DNA from 3 places in the Streptomyces sp. NPDC050743 genome. Region 1 is predicted to be linked to each of the others. Evidence: riboswitches for the same ligand, from Rfam matches in the RefSeq annotation. Region 1 holds a riboswitch; each other region holds the start of a gene.
The links. Region 1 has a riboswitch for thiamine pyrophosphate ahead of thiC (phosphomethylpyrimidine synthase ThiC). Riboswitches for the same ligand answer to the same signal wherever they lie in the genome.

Region 1 (5,937 bases):
AGTGCAGGACATCGACGCCGTACGTGACAAGCGCGTACGAGCACTCAGACGTACGAGAACGCAAAGGACGAGGGCGATGCGAGAGATCTTCGCGGGACTGCCGTGGTGGGTGAAGTGGGTCGCGGTGCCGGTCATCGCCCTGGTCGTGTTCGGCGGCCTGATAGCGACGGTGGTCGGGTTCGTGATCGGTCTGCTGTTCAAGGCGCTGGTCTTCGTCGCCCTGGTCGGCGGACTCATCTACATCGTGCGCAAGTTCATGTCGAACTCCTCGTCGCGCGGCGACTGGTGACGGACCCGGGGACTGGTGACCGGCAACAAGATCACCGGTTCCCGGCAAGGCGATACCCGGTTTCCCTCGGGCGAGGGAAGTTTCCCGTGAGGCCCTCTGCGTGCGGCGGTGGACGATTAGAGTCCGAAACCACCGCGGGGTCCGGCCCCGCGGGCGGCGCAGATCCCCTCCGTGCTCTCCCCGCACGGGCTGCCCCTCGCGCTCCGGAGTGACCCTTGGCCACGGCTGACACCGCACCGGCAGAACCGCACGCACCCACCATCCCACCGCGCTCCTGCGCACCCCCCACCCAGCGGCCGCCCGCCATCGCGGTCCCGGGACAACCTCACCCCACCGACGCCTCCGGGCCACCCCACCCCACGGACGCCTCCGGGCCGCCGCCCCCCGTCGACGCCCCCGGTCCGCCGGCCGCAGCGACGCTCATCGGATCCGTCCAGCGCGCCATGCGCCTGCTGGAGTCCGTCGCCACCCATGTGTACGGCGCGCCCGCCAAACAACTCGCCCGCGAAACCGGCCTCGCCCTCCCGACGGCGTACCACCTGCTGCGCACACTGGTGCACGAGGGCTATCTACGGCGCGAGAAGGGGCTGTTCTTCCTCGGTGAGGCGGCCGAACGGCTCGGCAGCAGCGGAGCCCAGCAGAAACGTCGCAGCGCGGTGGCGGACACGCTTGCGCACTGGCGTGATTCCATCGGTGTGCCCGTGTATTACGCCATGTACCGGGATGGCGAGATCGACGTCATGTGCGTCTCCGACTCGCCCGAGGCGCCGGCGGTCGAGGAGTGGGCCGACTTCCGCGAGACGGGCCACGCGCACGCCATCGGGCAGTGTCTGCTCTCCCAGCTGGACGAGGACGCCCGCCGCGACCATCTCGCGCGCTACCCCGTGCAGTCCATCACCCCGTACACGGTGCGCGACAACGACGCCCTGTTGCGGCGGCTGGCCCGGTTGCCGCGCATGGAGCCGGTGGTGGAGCGTCAGGAGTACGCGCTCGGGACGGTCTGCGCGGCGGTCCCGATCACGGTCGGCACCACCGTGGCCACCATGGCCATGTCGCTGCCCGCCCACCAGGCCGACCGGCTGCTGCCCGCGGCGCGCCGGCTGCAGACGGAGATCGGGAGGCATCTGGCAACGCTCGCCATCTCTATCAGTATCTGAAAACTTACTCCTTGTGATCTCCTGTGTACGTTCAGCAAGATTTGACCACGGTTAGAGGGATCAATCCGGCCAGTCGATGTCCATACGACGGGGTAGACGATGCGCGAGTCCGTACAGGCAGAGGTCATCATGAGCTTTCTCGTGTCAGAGGAGCTCTCCTTTCGCATCCCGGTGGAGTTGCGCTACGAGACCTGTGATCCCTATGCCGTCCGGCTCACCTTCCATCTGCCCGGTGACGCCCCGGTGACCTGGGCGTTCGGTCGTGAGCTGCTGATCGACGGCGTCGGCCGGCCGTGCGGGGAAGGGGATGTGCACATCGCTCCCGCCGACTCCGAGCTGCTGGGCGAGGTGCTGATCAGGCTTCAGGTCGGCGGAGACCAAGCCCTGTTCCGTTCCTCCGCGCCGCCGCTCGTGGCCTTCCTGGACCGCACGGACAAGCTTGTGCCGCTCGGTCAGGAGGGCGCGCTGGCCGACTTCGACGCCCATCTGGAAGAGGCTCTGGACCGCATCCTGGCCGAGGAACAGAGCGCCGGCTGAAGCGTTACGGCACGGGGCGCCGGGCGCTCCGCCGTGCCGCGTGGGATTGTGCAGGAACGCTTCTGCGTGGGGAGTCGAGACTCGGAAAAGCTCACCGCGCCTAGCACCGGTCACGGCGGGCTCGCTGCCTCCTGGGTCGGTTTCCGGCGGGCTCACTGCTTGCTTGAGTCGGCCTCGGGCGGGCCCACCGCCGCTCGTGTCGTCCCGGCCCTACCGCTTCCGGCGGCGCCCGCGGCCACCGCGTGCCGGGACGGGCCGCGTCGCGGCCGGTGCCGCGGTGTCCGGGCCGGGACGGTCGGCCGAGACCACCAGGGCGGCGAGCGCCGTGGTGACCGGGACCGAGGCGACCAGACCGATCGAGCCCACCAGCGTGCGCACGATCTCCTCGGCCACCAGCTCGCTGTTGGCCACGGTCCCGACACCGCTCTGCGCGATCGAGAACAGCAGCAGCAACGGCAGCGCGGCGCCGGCGTAGGCGAGGACGAGGGTGTTGACCACGGAGGCGATGTGGTCGCGGCCGATGCGGATGCCCGCGCGGTACAGCCCGCGCCAGCCCATCGTCGGATTGGCCTCGTGCAGCTCCCAGACCGCCGCCGTCTGCGTCACGGTGACGTCGTCCAGGACGCCGAGCGAGCCGATGATGACGCCGGCCAGCAGCAGACCGCTCATGTCGATCGACGGATACAGGCCGTGGATCAGGCCGGTGCTGTCGTCCGTGTTGCCGGTGAGGGCGGCCCAGCCGATGAACTGCGAGCCGAGGACGCCGATCAGCAGCAGCGAGACCAGTGTGCCGAGCACCGCCACCGAGGTGCGGGCCGACAGGCCGTGGCACATGTACAGGGCGAGCAGCATGATGGCACTCGATCCGACCACCGCCACGAGCAGTGGATTCGAACCCTGGAGGATCGCGGGCAGGATGAACAGGGTCAGCACCAGGAAACTGACCGCCAGTGCGACGAGCGCCATCACGCCGCGCAGCCTGCCGACCACCACGACCGCGAGCGCGAAGATCCCCGCGAGCAGCGTCATGGGGAACTTCCGGTTCACGTCGGTCACCGAGTACTGCAGGTCCTTCGGCGCCGAGGGCTCGTAGGCGACCACCACCTTCTCCCCCTGGCTGAGCTGCCGGCTCTGGTCCGGCTGCACGATCTCGACGAACGTACGGCCTCTGTCCTTGCCGGTGTCGACCCGGACGGTCGCCTTCTTGCAGCTTCCCTTCGCCTCCTGATCCGCCGAGGTGCCCGCGGCGGGGGAGCTGTCGCCGGCCGGGGCGCCCCCGGAGGCGTTCACCGACTTGCAGCTCACCTCGACGACCCTGGTGACCGTGGCCTGCTGGGTCTCCCGGTCGAAGCCGACGCCACTGCGCTTGTGGGACGGGGCTCCCCCGGGCCAGAGCACGACCAGGCCGACGACGACCGCCACGGTGAACGGGACCAGGACCGCGGCGATGACCTTGCGCAGGTGCCGGGAGACGGGCGCGGCGGGCCCATGGCTGTGGCTGTGGCCGCCGCCATGACCGTGTCCGTGCCCATCGTCGTGGCCATGGTCCTGCTCATGGCCTTGCCTGCGGCTGTGTCCGTCTGACTGCCCATGGCCATGACCGCGGCCGTCGTCCCGGCTGCCCTCCCACTCGGAGGCATGGCCGTCGGCGCCCTGCCCCGAGCTCGGTCGGTGGCGCGGCTCGGGAGGCCGATATGGGTACTGCTGCATTCCGGTCACCGCCCGATCATCGCAACAACGGCAGGGGCCCACTGTTCACCGCGCCACTTATGACGCTAGCGTGGAGGCACCTTTGCACACGCGGGAGCTCGGAGCACCGGGCTGAGAGGGCGCTGACCTCCGTAGGCGCGATGTTTCACGTGGAACAGGCGATGTTCCGCGTGGGTGTCGACAGACGGAAACCGCTGCGTCGACCGCCGAACCTGTTACCGGGTAATGCCGGCGTAGGGAGTAGGTCTCATGACCAACAAGGACGCACGCACGCCTGCCTCCGTTCAGGGCGAGAAGTCCCAGGAGGCCGGGAAGTCCATCGGCTGGCACAAGGCGTACATCGAGGGTTCGCGCCCCGACCTGCGCGTGCCGGTCCGTCAGGTGCATCTCACCAACGGGCAGTCGGTCACGCTGTACGACACCTCGGGCCCGTACACCGATCCGCTCGTCGACACCGATGTCCGCAGGGGTCTGCCGCCGTTGCGGGAGAACTGGATCATCGCCCGCGGTGACACCGAGGAGTATGCGGGCCGTCCCGTCCGTCCCGAGGACGACGGGATCAAGCACACCTCGCCGCGTGGCGGACTGCGCAACCTGGACGCGGTCTTCCCCGGACGGCCGCGCCAGCCGCGCCGGGGCCGGGCCGGTGAGGCGGTCACGCAGCTCGCATACGCACGCCGGGGCGAGATCACCCCGGAGATGGAGTACGTGGCCATCCGGGAGAACGTGTCCGCCGAGGTCGTCCGCGAGGAGATCGCGGCCGGCCGGGCGGTGCTGCCGGCCAACGTCAACCACCCGGAGATCGAGCCGATGATCATCGGCAAGCGGTTCCTGGTGAAGGTCAACGCCAACATCGGCAACTCGGCGGTGACCTCCTCCATCGAGGAGGAGGTGGAGAAGATGACCTGGGCGACCCGTTGGGGTGCCGACACGGTCATGGACCTCTCCACCGGCCGCAACATCCACACCACCCGCGAGTGGGTGCTGCGCAACTCCCCCGTCCCCATCGGCACGGTGCCGCTCTACCAGGCCCTGGAGAAGGTCGACGGCAAGGCTGAGGAACTGACCTGGGAGATCTACAAGGACACGGTCATCGAGCAGGCCGAGCAGGGCGTGGACTACATGACCGTCCACGCGGGCGTCCGACTGCCGTACGTGCCGCTCACCGCCAACCGCAAGACGGGAATCGTCTCGCGCGGCGGCTCGATCATGGCCGCGTGGTGCCTGGCGCACCACAAGGAGTCGTTCCTGTACGAGAACTTCGAGGAGCTCTGCGAGATCCTCGCCGCCTACGACGTCACCTACTCGCTGGGCGACGGCCTCCGGCCCGGTTCGATCGCGGACGCCAACGACGAGGCGCAGTTCGCGGAGTTGAGGACGCTCGGGGAACTCAACCGGATCGCCAGGCGTTTCAACGTACAGACGATGATCGAGGGCCCGGGACACGTCCCGATGCACAAGATCAAGGAGAACATCGACCTTCAGCAGGAGATCTGCGATGAAGCTCCGTTCTATACGCTCGGCCCGCTGACCACGGACATCGCGCCGGCGTACGACCACATCACCTCCGGCATCGGCGCCGCGATGATCGCCTGGTGGGGCACGGCGATGCTCTGCTACGTCACGCCCAAGGAGCACCTTGGCCTGCCCAACCGTGACGACGTCAAGACCGGTGTCATCACCTACAAGATCGCCGCGCACGCGGCCGACCTCGCCAAGGGGCACCCGGGCGCCCAGGAGTGGGACGACGCACTGTCCGACGCCCGCTTCGAGTTCCGGTGGGAGGACCAGTTCAACCTCGCTCTGGACCCCGACACGGCACGGGAGTTCCACGACGAGACCCTTCCGGCGGAGCCGGCCAAGACGGCCCACTTCTGCTCGATGTGCGGGCCGAAGTTCTGCTCCATGAAGATCTCCCAGGACATCCGCCGTCAACACGGCGGCAGCCAGGAGGAGATCGAGGAGGGCATGGCCCAGAAGTCGAGGGAGTTCGCGGCGGCGGGTAACCGGGTGTACCTGCCGATCGCGGACTGAAGGCCGGACGCGAGCGTCCGCGTTTCCGAGCCGCCGCAAGGCGTCACGCGAAGCGCGGACCCGGCCGGCGCCGGTCAGGGCACCGGGACGCCGGCACCCCGGTGGGCCGCCCGGTCGGTCCCACGTCGGTCGCGAGCGCGGGCCGTGTCCGGGCTGCCGGTGGGGCTACTCGGGCTGGTGCTCCGGGCCGCCGAAGTCCGGGCTCGTGTA
Region 2 (5,937 bases), on a different contig from region 1:
GGTGCGCGGGCACGCCCGCCTGGTCGCGGCCGTCGAGCAGCACCCGCCCGGCGGAGAGGGGCTGGAGCCCGGCGACCGCCCGCAGCAGGGTCGACTTCCCGCTGCCGCTGGGGCCCAGCACACACACCACCTCGTGCTCGGCGACGTCGAGATCGACCGCGTCGAGCACGGCCCGCCCGCCGAGGCGCACGGTCGCGGTATCGAGGCTCAGCAGCATCTAGAACTCCCCCGTCCGGTCGGTGCGCAGCCGCTCCAGGAGCAGCAGCGCGGCGGCGCACACCACCATCAGAATCGTCGAAAGGGCCATTGCCTGGCCGTAGTTGAGGTCTCCGGGGCGGCTGAGCAGACGGGCCACGGCGACCGGGAGCGTCGGGTTGTCGGGCCGGGCGATGAACACGGTCGCCCCGAACTCGCCGAGCGAAACGGCGAAGGCGAACCCGGCCGCGACCAGCAGCGCCCGCCGCACCATCGGCAGATCCACCTCCCGCCACACTCGCCAGGGCGAGGCCCCGAGCACGGCGGCGGCCTCCCGGAGGCGTACGTCCACCGCGCGCAGCACGGGCAGCATGGTCCGCACGACGAAGGGGGCGCCGACCAGCGCCTGCGCGAGCGGGACGAGGATCCAGGACTGCCGGAGGTCCAGCGGCGGCTTGTCGAGGGCGATCAGGAAGCCGAAGCCGACGGTCACGGCGGAGACGCCGAGCGGCAGCATCAGCAGCGCGTCGAAGCCCCGGACCAGTCGTCCGGCGTCCCGGCGGGCCAGCGCGGCGGCCGCGAGAGCCCCTACACACACGGCGATGGCGGTGGCGGCGACGGCGTACTGCAGCGAGGTCCACACCGCGTGCACGGGCGCCACCAGGAACGTACCGCCGTCGGAGTTGGTCAGCGCCCGGTAGTAGCCGAGGCCCGGCGCGTCCAGGGAGCGGCGGACCAGGACGGCGAGGGGCAGGACGAGAAGCAGCGCGACGGTGACGAGGACGCCGGCGAGCAGGGCCCACTGCCCGGCGCCGCGCGGGCGGTGGGCGGTCGTCCTCGGGTCGACGAGCCGCAGGGCGGTCTCCCGGCGCCGTACCGTCCAGGCGTGCACGGCGAGGATCGTGCCGACCGCGACGAACTGGACGAGGGTGAGGACGGCGGCCGTGGAGAGGTCGAAGACCTCGGACGTCTGCCGGTAGATCTCCACTTCGAGGGTGGAGAAGGTGGGGCCGCCGAGGATCTGCACGATGCCGAAGGAGGTGAAGGTGAACAGGAACACCATCAGCGCGGCGGCGGCCACGGCGGGCGCGAGCGCCGGCAGGGTGACCTTCCGCCAGGCGCCGAGCGCAGACGCGCCCAGCATCCGGGCGGCCTCCTCCTGCCGGGGATCGAGCTGGGACCACAGCCCGCCCACGGTCCGTACGACGACCGCGTAGTTGAAGAAGATGTGGGCCAGCAGGATCGCCCACACCGTGGTGTCCAGCCGTACGCCCCACAGGTCGTCGAGCAGCCCGCCGTGCCCGACGAGGGCGAGGAACGCGCTGCCGGCGACGACGGTCGGCAGCACGAACGGGACGGTGACGACGGCCCGCAGCACCTGCCTGCCCGGGAAGTCGAGACGGGCGAAGACGTACGCGGCGGGCAGCGCGAGCAGCAGGGTGAGCCCGGTGGAGGCGAGCGCCTGCCAGGTGGTGAACCACAGCACGTGCCGGATGTCCGGCTGCGTGACGACGTCCGCGATCCGCCCCAACTGCCAGGCGCCGTCGGCCTTCAGGCCGCGCGCGACGATCGCGGCCACGGGCCAGGCGAAGAACAGCGCGAAGAACGCGACGGGCAGGGCCATCAGCCCGAACCGTGCCGCGCTCCCGCGCCGGTCCCTCGTGCGAGGGGCTACTTCAGTACGAGCGAGGTCCACGACTTGACCCACTGGTCACGGTTGGCGGCGATCTTGCCGGGTGCCATGGTCTCGGGGTGCTCGGCGGCCTTGCCGTACTCGGTGAACTCGGCGGGAACCTTCGCGCCCTCGACCACCGGGTAGACGAACATGTTCAGCGGCATGTCCTCCTGGAACTCCTTGGAGACCAGGAAGTCGATGAACGCCTTGGCGCCCTTGGGGTTCTTGGCATTGCTCAGCAGCCCGGCGAACTCGATCTGCCGGAAGCAGGTGCCGTACGACACCCCGGTCGGGGCGGTGCTGGGCCGCTTCTTGGCGTAGATGACCTCGGCGGGCGGGGAGGAGGCGTACGACACGACGAGCGGCCGGTCGCCGCCGGCCTTCCTGCCCTCCGACGAACCCGAGAACTCCTGGTAGTACGCCTGCTCCCAGCCGTCGACGACCTTCACGCCGTTGGCCTTGAGCTTCTTCCAGTAGTCCTGCCAGCCGTCGTCCCCGAACTGCGCGGCGCTGCCGACCAGGAAGCCGAGGCCCGGCGAGGAGGTGGCGGCGTTCTCCGTGACGAGGAGGTTCTTGTACGCGGGCTTGGCGAGGTCGGCGAAGGACTGCGGCGGGGTCAGCTTGTGCTTGCTGAAGTAGGCCTTGTCGTAGTTGACGCAGATGTCGCCGTAGTCGACGGGCGTGACCCGGTGCTTGTCCTGGTCCAGCTGGTAGGCGGCGCCGGTCTTGTCGAGGCCCTTGGCGGTGTACGGCTGGAAGAGGCCGTTGTCGAGGGCGCGGGACAGCAGGGTGTTGTCGACGCCGAAGAAGACGTCGCCCTGTGGGTTGTCCTTGGTCAGGATCGCCTTGTTGACGGCCTGCCCGGCGTCGCCGTCCTTGAGGACGTGGACCTTGTACCCGGTCTTCTTCTCGAAGTCCCGGAGCACGTTCTTGGACACGGCCCACGAGTCGTGGCTGACGAGGGTCACGGTCTTGGAGTCCGCGGACGACTTGGCGTCCGTCGATCCGCACGCGGACAGGCCGATCAGGCCGAGCCCGACCGCCACGGCCACGAAGGTCTTGTTGTGCACTGGATGTCCTCCTGGGGGTTGGCCAGGAAGAGACGCGGCCCTGCCCCGGCCTCGTGTGGAAAGGACCCGGGCAGGGCGCAACAGCTTGAGTGATGACCGAACTTCCTACCCAGAATGACCTGGGCGAGGTTCAGAGGGTCTGCGGCCCTGTCCGCCGCACTCTCAGCGCTGTGGCGCTCCCCTGTCGGAATATGAAGATGTGTGGACCCGGTCAGATTACCGCTCGGTGGCCGCGAGCTGACCACAGGCTCCGTCGATCTCCTGGCCACGGGTGTCCCGGATGGTGACGGGCACACCGTGCGCGGCGATGGCCTCCACGAACGCCTTCTCGTCCTCGGGCCGCGAGGCGGTCCACTTCGACCCCGGCGTCGGGTTCAGCGGAATGAGGTTGACGTGCACGGGCTTGCCCTTGAGCAGCCGCCCGAGCCTGTCCCCCCGCCACGCCTGGTCGTTGATGTCCCGGATGAGCGCGTACTCGATCGACAGCCGGCGCCCGCTCTTCTCGACGTACTCGAACCCGGCGTCCAGCACCTCGCGCACCTTCCAGCGCGTGTTCACGGGGACGAGGGTGTCGCGCAGTTCGTCGTCGGGGGCGTGCAGGGAGATCGCGAGCCGGCACTTGAAGCCCTCGTCGGCGAACCGGTGGATGGCCGGCACGAGCCCGACGGTGGAGACGGTGATACCGCGCTGGGACAGCCCGAGCCCGTCGGGAGCCGGGTCGGTGAGCGCCCGGATGGCGTTGACCACCCGCTTGTAGTTGGCGAGCGGCTCGCCCATGCCCATGAAGACGATGTTGGAGAGCCGAGCAGGCCCGCCGGGCACCTCGCCGTCCCTCAGCGCCCGCATTCCGTCGACGATCTGGTGCACGATCTCCGCGGTGGACAGGTTCCGGTCGAGCCCCGCCTGCCCGGTCGCACAGAACGGGCAGTTCATCCCACACCCCGCCTGTGAGCTGATGCACATGGTGACCCGGTCCGGGTACCGCATCAGCACGGACTCCACGAGGGTCCCGTCGAACAGCCGCCACAGCGTCTTGCGGGTGGTCCCCTGGTCGGTCGACAGATGCCGCACGACGGTCATCAGCTCGGGAAACAGCGCTTCCTGGAGCTTGGCACGCGATCCGGCGGGGATGTCGGTCCACTGCTCCGGGTCGTGCGCGTACCGCGCGAAGTAGTGCTGCGAGAGCTGCTTGGCACGGAACGGCTTCTCCCCGACCTCGGCCACCGCGTCCTTGCGCTCGGCGGGCGTGAGATCGGCAAGGTGCCGCGGCGGCTTCTGAGCTCCGCGCGGGGCGACGAAAGTGAGTTCTCCGGGCTTAGGCATGGCGTTACCAGTGTCGCAGATCCAATTGGGTGACCTGCGGCTGCCGGTCGCTACGACTGTCGTTGGCAGACGTCCTCGGTCGCTGCCGAGCGACCTCGGACGGCCCGGAGACGGCCCGGCCGGGATCACTCGTCGGCTGCCGGCCACTCATCGAGCCGGACCTTGACCTGGTGATTGTGGGCGGCATGACAGATGACCTCCCCACCGACGAAGACCCCGAGGGCTGGGAGGCCCATCCCGAGCGGCATGGCCGTGATCTCCGCCAGCGCTATGGCGTTCGGCACGCCGTCTACACGTATGAAGACCCCGAAGCGTTGGCGACCGCTGACCTCGCCGGTGATCCGGGTTCCCACGGGCAGGGCCGCGACGGTTGCCGCCCAGTTCGACCGGACCGCGTCAGCGGTCGGCACTTCAGGGCCCGTGGGCAAGGCGTACTCATCCATTGCGATCCCGGATCAGGCGCCGAACAGCGCGGCAGCGAAGTAGATCAGCAGGTAGGCCGCCGTGGCGATCGTCACGGGCACCCCGAGGAACAGCCAGGCCAGCACGTGAAGAGTTTTGACCCACGGGCCTTTCCGGCCGATCGCGCGCTCGGGTCTGGCGGGGTCGTACGTGATCTCGATCCGGTCCGGGTCGCGGCTCACGATCCTGCCGTCGCCACGGTATTCATGCGCCGCCCCGGTCACGTCGGTGAAGGCGTACACCCGGGTGCCCGGGCTGTCGTCCGTCGACCCGTACTCGAAATCCACGTACGTACCGACAACGGTTATGCCACGACGCCGCAGTACCCACCACACCACCAATGCGTTCCACGTGCCGTGAGCCACCGCGCACCCCGCCAAAAACGCCGCGAAGGCCGCAGCCCACACCCTCATGAGCTCCCCGTGCCCCCGCAGGCCGGGCAACACCAGCCCGAGAACGAAGACTCCGGCGAACACCCCGCCGACTGCCCGCTCACGCGGCGACCAGCGCCGCTCCTTGACCACCGGCGGGCTGGCCGACGTCTTTACCAGTACCGCGCCGTCGAAGCGCCGCTCCGCCTCGTCCCGCTCGGGAATGGCCGAGTTGACGACATGCGCAAAAGCCGCGACGGCCTCGGCGCTGCTGGATCGGATCGCGTACACCGCCGCCGCATCAGCCTGGGCGGAGTCCGAGGTCAGCACGATCTCGGCAGTCCGCTGTCTCGCCCCGCTGACACGAACTGTCTCGACCGCCCTCAGCGGAATCGTTGACCGGATCCCCGACCGGTCCAGCAGAACGGCATTCTTCGTCAAGCGCGCGACCCCTCGTCTGCCGTGCAGCACCAACTCAGGCAGAGCCCCCTCGTTGCTCACAGCCGCGACTATGGCAGGGCCCGGGCGCGAGCGCAGCCCCTTCTGCTCCGGCTTGATGCGGGTGCGTGCGGAGCGTGTGGTCCCACAGGGAGGTGTGGACCGCGCTGGCATCAGCCGCGGCTACAGCCCTGTCACGGATCGGAGCTCTGTCCGGTCCATTACTCAAAAGACACAAATCTGGCCGAATTGATCTCGGCAGGACCCGGTCGAGGACGTCCACGTCCTGCCGACCTACGCGAGAACGACAGCCGCCTAAGTGAGGACGACAACTCGATGACCAGCACGGACAAGGTGACGCTTGGTAAGCGATCCAACACGCGCGAGGTATCCGATTCGGCGG
Region 3 (5,937 bases), on a different contig from region 1:
CGGGGTCTCGCAGCCCGCGGCCACAACGCGATCGCGCAGCCGAAGATACGACTCCGGGTGGAAGAACATCTGTGTGATGGCGTAGTCCGCGCCCGCACGGCACTTGTCCACGAAGTGGGCGACGTCGGTGTCCCAGTCCGCGGAGCGGGGGTGCATCTCCGGGAAGGCGGCGACACCCACACAGAAGTCGCCCGACTCCTTGATGAGCCGGACGAGCTCGGCCGCGTACGTCACTCCCCGGGGGTGCGGCACCCACTCGCCCATCGGATCGCCGGGCGGGTCGCCCCGCACGGCGAGCATGTTGCGGATCCCTGCGTCCGCATACTGGCCAATGATGTTCCGCAGTTCGGCGATCGAGTGGTCGACCGCGGTGAGGTGGGCGACGGGCGTGAGCGTCGTGTCCACGACGATCTGCTGCGTCTCGCGGACCGTGGTCGTGCGCGTGGAACCGCCGGCGCCGTAGGTGACGGAGACGAAGTCGGGCGCGACGGCCTCGACCCTCCTGAGCGCGTTCCACAGGTTCCGCTCGCCCTGGGGGGTCTTCGGCGCGTAGAACTCGAACGAGTACGTCGTCTTGCCGGTGGCGAGCATGTCGCGCACGGTGCGTGCGCGATCAGTCCTGGTGGAGGGGGTTCCGAGGGCCATACCGGCAGGTTAGCCAGGGGCGAGCGGTCCCCCAACCGGACGACGGAGATTTACCCTGATTGTCGCTTTCCCGTCCACTCCTTGGACAGAAAGACGGACAGAAAAGCCGGCAAGCCGGGTGGCTAGCCCTGCCGCAGCCGCTTCGCGAACTCCGCCGCGGCCGCTCCCGGGTCCTCGGCCTCGGTGATCGCGCGCACCACGACCACCCGGCGGGCACCCGCGTCCAGCACCACGTCCAGGTTGGACAGGTCGATGCCGCCGATCGCGAACCAGGGGCGGTCGGTGCCCAGGCCGGCCGTGTACCGCACCAGGTCGAGGCCGGGCGCGGGCCGGCCCGGCTTGGTGGGGGTGGGCCAGCAGGGGCCGGTGCAGAAGTAGTCCACGCCCTCCTGCCCGGCGGCCGCGGCGGCCTCGGACTCGGCGTGCGTGGAGCGGCCGATCAGGACCTCGTCGCCGAGGATGGCGCGGGCCGCGGGGACCGGCAGGTCGCCCTGGCCGAGGTGCAGCACGTCGGCGCGGGCGGCGTGGGCGACGTCCGCGCGGTCGTTCACCGCGAGGAGTTTGCCGTGCCGGGCGCAGGCGTCCGCGAAGACCTCCAGGTGCGCCAGCTCCTCGGCGGCCTCCATGCCCTTGTCGCGCAGCTGCACGATGTCGACACCGCCGGCCAGGACCGCGTCCAGGAACTCGGGAAGGTCGCCCTGACGCGTGCGCGCGTCCGTGCACAGGTACAGGCGGGCGTCGGCGAGCGCGGCGCGTGCGGTGTCGGACATACGTGGGTCCCCCCTGGTCGGTGTCCCTGGCGGCTTCGGCGGGTGGCGTACGGGCCACGACGGCCCGCACGCCACCCCTCATGTGCGATGAGGCTCAGACGGCGAGCGCCTGGGCGCGGCGCTTCACCTCCGTGCCGCGATTCTCGCTCAGAGCCTGCGCGGGGGTGCCGGGCAGGGTCGGGTCCGGGGTGAAGAGCCACTCGATCATCTCTTCGACCGTGAAGCCGTCGTCCCGCAGGAGCGTCAGGGTGCCGGACAGGCCCTTGACGACCTTGTCCCCGTCGATGAAGGCGGCGGGAACGTGCAGTGCGCGGTTCTCACCCCGGCGTACGGCGATGAGCTGGCCCTCCTTGACCAGCTGCCGCACACGCGTCACCTCGACGCCGAGCTGTTCGGCGATGTCGGGGAGGGTGAGCCAGGCGGGGACGAGAGCATCGATCTTTGCGTCAATCTCGGTCACAGGACAAGCCTGCCATCCCGCACTGACAGTCGGAAGTCAGGCAGGTCCGGGCGGGAGGTCGTGGCTAGTCGGCGGTGGCGTCCTTCAGGGGCTTTCCCGGGTCCGCCAGGGCCTGCGCGTCCATCCGGCGGCCCGCCTCGATCAGCCGACGGCCCTGCGCCAGATCACGCGGTCGGCCCACCGCCAGCAGGGCCACCAGGCGGTCCTCGCGCAGCCAGCAGACCGTCCAGGCCGGGCTCTCCGGGTCGCCGCGCCGGACCAGGTGGTCGGCGGCGGCGTGGTGGCCGGCGTACTGCACGAACCGGCCGAACTGCTCGGACCAGAAGTACGGCACCGGGTCGTAGACCGCCGGGGTCTCGCCGAGGACGTTCGCGGCGACCGTGCGCGGGCCCTGCAGGGCGTTGTCCCAGTGGTGGACGAGCAGCCGTTCGCCGTAGCGGGCGGAGGGGAAGGAGGCGCAGTCGCCGACGGCGTACACGTCCTCGACCGAGGTGCGCAGCCGGTCGTCGGCGAGGACGTCCCCGTGCGGGCCCAGCTCCACGCCGGAGCCGGCCAGCCAGCCGGTGGCGGGGCGGGCGCCGATGCCGACGACGACGGCGTCGGCGGGCAGCCGGGTACCGTCGGCGAGCACGACCGCGCCGGGCTCGATGTGCTCCACGCGCGCGTGGGTGCGCAGTTCCACACCCGCGTCGGCGTACCAGGCGGCCATGGGCGCGGTGACCTCGGCGGGCAGGGCGCCGGCGAGCGGACGGTCGGCGGCCTCCACGACGGTCACCGCACAGCCGGTCTCGCGGGCGGCCGTGGCGAACTCGGCGCCGATCCAGCCGGCCCCGACGACCACGATCTCGTGCTGCCGGGCGAGCACCGGCTTCAGCCGTTCGGCGTCGTCCAGGGTGCGCAGCAGATGCACGCCGGGCACCCCCTCGGTGCCGGGCAGGGTGATCGGCTCGGCTCCGCTGGCGAGGACCAGGACGTCGTACGCCACCGGGCCCGCCTCGGTCTCCAGCTCGTGCTCGGCGGGGCGCAGGCCCAGCACCTCGCAGCCGAGCCGCAGTTCGACGCCGAGGGACTCGAAGTCCACGTCGAAGGCGGAGTCCTCGGCCTTGCCGAGCAGCACGGCCTTCGACAGGGGCGGCCGGTCGTACGGCTGGTGCGGTTCCGCGCCGATCACGGTGACGGGGCCTTTGAAGCCCTGCTCCCGCAGCGCGACCGCGGTCTGCACCCCGGCCATGCCCGCGCCCACGACGACCACGCGCCGCCCCGCTGACGTGCCCCCTTGCGCTGTCTGCTCGCTCACCCGATCACCATAGACACGTGACAACGCGTCAGTCAGCGGGCGTGCCCGGTGACCTCTTCCACAACGCTCGTACCGGCGCCCGCCTGGGACTCCCACTCCCAGGTCTCCTCCAGCCGCACCCGCCCGTCCGGCAGCTCCACGACCGTGGAGACGCAGTGCCCCGAGGAGGTCGTCCCGTCGGTCTTCAGCTGGACGTAGCGGAAGTCCAGCCGGTCGCCCTCCCGGGTGCCGACCAGATGACCGCGTACGACATCGCCGCCCGCGTACTCGGCCCAGATCTCGCCGTCCTTCTCGTGGTACGCGAACCGGGTGCGGGTACCCACCTGACCTGGGGCTTGGTCCGCCACGGGGGCGAGGATCAGTCCGTCGAGCGACCGGGCCATGGGCAGGGGCTCCCTTACGAGTGACGAGCGGGGCGGGCTAGGCTGGCCACCGTACAAGCACTCGCGGGAGCCCGGACGCACCGGGCTGAGAGGGAGGCTGGCGGCCTCCGACCGTACGAACCTGATCCGGGTCATGCCGGCGAAGGGAGGGGCTGGACGCCCATGTCGTCACGTACGTCCGACGTTCTCGTCATCGGGGGCGGAATCATCGGCCTGGTCACGGCCTGGCGCGCGGCGCAGCGCGGGCTCGCGACCGCCGTGGTGGACCCCGAGCCCGGCGGCGGGGCCGCGCGGGTCGCGGCCGGGATGCTGGCCGCGGTCACCGAACTGCACTACGGCGAGGAGCGGCTGCTCGCCCTGAACCTGGAATCGGCCCGCCGCTACCCGGACTTCGCGGCCGAGCTGACCGAGCTGACGGGCCACGACCTCGGCTACCGCCGCTGCGGCACCCTCGCGGTCGCGCTCGACGCCGACGACCGCGCCCATCTGCGCGAACTGCACGCCCTGCAGCAGCGCTCCGGTCTGGACTCGGAGTGGCTGTCCGGGCGGGAGTGCCGGCGCCTGGAGCCGATGCTGGCGCCCGGAGTGCGCGGCGGGCTGCGGGTCGACGGCGACCACCAGATCGACCCGCGGCGGCTCGCGGCGGCCCTGGTGACCGCATGTGAGCGGGCCGGCGTGGAGTTCCACCGCGCGTGGGCCGTGCGGCTGGACGTCGTACGGGACCGGGCCGCCGGGGTGACCACCGCGGACGGCACCGAGCTGCGTGCCGGGCGGGTGGTGCTCGCGGCAGGAAGCATGAGCGGACGGCTCGCGGGCGTGCCGGAGGCGCTGCTGCCGCCGGTGCGGCCGGTGAAGGGGCAGGTGCTGCGGCTGACGGTGCCGCGCCGGTACGCGCCCTTCCTCAGCCGTACCGTGCGGGCCGTGGTCCGCGGCAGCCAGGTCTACCTGGTGCCCCGCGAGAACGGCGAACTCGTCGTCGGCGCGACCAGCGAGGAGCTGGGCTGGGACACGACCGTCACCGCGGGTGGCGTGTACGAACTGCTGCGCGACGCCCATGAGCTGGTGCCGGGCATCACCGAACTGCCGCTCGCCGAGACCCGGGCCGGGCTGCGCCCGGGCTCGCCCGACAACGCGCCGCTGCTCGGCCCGTCCGGGCTCGACGGTCTGCTGCTGGCCACCGGGCACTACCGCAACGGGGTGCTGCTCACGCCGGTCACCGGGGATGTGATGGCCGAGGTGCTGGCGAACGGCCGGCTGCCGGAAGAAGCCCGTCCCTTCACGCCGCAGCGCTTCGGCGCCGCCGTCCTCATGGAGCAGCCCGCATGAGCATCTCGATCTCCGTCAACGGAGAGCGCCGGGAGATCGTTCCGGGCACCGCTCTCGACATCGTCGTACGGTCGCTGGCCCCGTCGCCCTCCGGGGTGGCCGCCGCCGTCAACGAGACCGTCGTCCCGCGCGCGCAGTGGGCGGCCACGGCGCTGGCCGAGGGCGACCGGGTCGAAGTCCTCACCGCCGTCCAGGGAGGCTGAGCCATGGCCGACGATCCCTTGGTCCTCGGGGGTACGACCTTCTCGTCGCGGCTGATCATGGGCACGGGCGGTGCGCCCAGCCTGGAGGTGCTGGAGCGGGCGCTGGTCGCCTCTGGTACGGAGCTGACGACGGTCGCGATGCGGCGGGTGGACCCCTCCGTGCACGGTTCGGTGCTGTCGGTGCTGGAGAGGCTGGGCATCCGGGTGCTGCCGAACACGGCGGGCTGTTTCACCGCGGGCGAGGCCGTGCTGACCGCGCGGCTGGCGCGGGAGGCGCTGGGCACGGATCTGATCAAGCTGGAGGTCATCGCCGACGAGCGGACGCTGCTGCCGGATCCGGTGGAATTGCTGGAGGCGGCGGAGACGCTGGTCGACGACGGGTTCACGGTGCTGCCGTACACCAACGACGATCCCGTGCTGGCGCGGAAGCTGGAGGATGTGGGCTGTGCGGCCGTCATGCCGCTGGGGTCGCCGATCGGGTCCGGGCTCGGGATCCGCAATCCCCATAACTTCCAGCTGATCGTCGAGCACGCACGCGTGCCGGTGATCCTGGACGCGGGGGCCGGTACGGCGTCCGATGCGGCGCTGGCCATGGAGCTGGGGTGTGCGGGGGTGATGCTCGCCTCCGCCGTGACCCGGGCGCAGGAGCCGGAGCTCATGGCGGCGGCGATGAGGCATGCCGTGGAGGGGGGTCGGCTGGCTCGGCTGGCCGGGCGGATTCCGCGCAGGCACTTCGCCGAGGCGTCGTCTCCTGCGGAGGGCTTGGCCGTGCTGGATCCCGAGCGCCCTGCGTTCTGACCCTGTGCCGCACTCGCCCATCGCTCACCCACCCACGCACCGCCCGTCACCGCCT

Region 2: it holds a riboswitch for thiamine pyrophosphate, as region 1 does, so the genes downstream of both, ACIBJF_RS18635 (thiamine ABC transporter substrate binding subunit) here and thiC (phosphomethylpyrimidine synthase ThiC) in region 1, are expected to answer to the same signal.
Region 3: it holds a riboswitch for thiamine pyrophosphate, as region 1 does, so the genes downstream of both, thiO (glycine oxidase ThiO) here and thiC (phosphomethylpyrimidine synthase ThiC) in region 1, are expected to answer to the same signal.

What each region holds. Positions count from the first base shown of each region.
Region 1 is NZ_JBITGJ010000005.1:166,623-172,559, forward strand. Features, by position in the region: gene ACIBJF_RS08225 (DUF5326 family protein) at 77-289, shown strand; gene ACIBJF_RS08230 (IclR family transcriptional regulator) at 505-1,446, shown strand; gene ACIBJF_RS08235 (SsgA family sporulation/cell division regulator) at 1,546-1,983, shown strand; gene ACIBJF_RS08240 (YibE/F family protein) at 2,194-3,702, opposite strand; TPP riboswitch at 3,774-3,950, shown strand; gene thiC (phosphomethylpyrimidine synthase ThiC) at 3,943-5,727, shown strand; gene ACIBJF_RS08250 (hypothetical protein) at 5,893-5,937, opposite strand, start outside.
Region 2 is NZ_JBITGJ010000017.1:910-6,846, forward strand. Features, by position in the region: gene ACIBJF_RS18625 (ABC transporter ATP-binding protein) at 1-217, opposite strand, end outside; gene ACIBJF_RS18630 (ABC transporter permease) at 218-1,819, opposite strand; gene ACIBJF_RS18635 (thiamine ABC transporter substrate binding subunit) at 1,867-2,940, opposite strand; TPP riboswitch at 3,025-3,133, opposite strand; gene rlmN (23S rRNA (adenine(2503)-C(2))-methyltransferase RlmN) at 3,157-4,263, opposite strand; gene ACIBJF_RS18645 (hypothetical protein) at 4,389-4,706, opposite strand; gene ACIBJF_RS18650 (hypothetical protein) at 4,719-5,597, opposite strand; gene ACIBJF_RS18655 (ATP-binding protein) at 5,871-5,937, shown strand, end outside.
Region 3 is NZ_JBITGJ010000023.1:115,294-121,230, reverse strand. Features, by position in the region: gene metF (methylenetetrahydrofolate reductase [NAD(P)H]) at 1-645, opposite strand, end outside; gene thiE (thiamine phosphate synthase) at 768-1,415, opposite strand; gene ACIBJF_RS22985 (Rv2175c family DNA-binding protein) at 1,510-1,875, opposite strand; gene ACIBJF_RS22980 (NAD(P)/FAD-dependent oxidoreductase) at 1,940-3,172, opposite strand; gene ACIBJF_RS22975 (hypothetical protein) at 3,205-3,555, opposite strand; TPP riboswitch at 3,609-3,720, shown strand; gene thiO (glycine oxidase ThiO) at 3,718-4,881, shown strand; gene thiS (sulfur carrier protein ThiS) at 4,884-5,084, shown strand; gene ACIBJF_RS22960 (thiazole synthase) at 5,088-5,882, shown strand.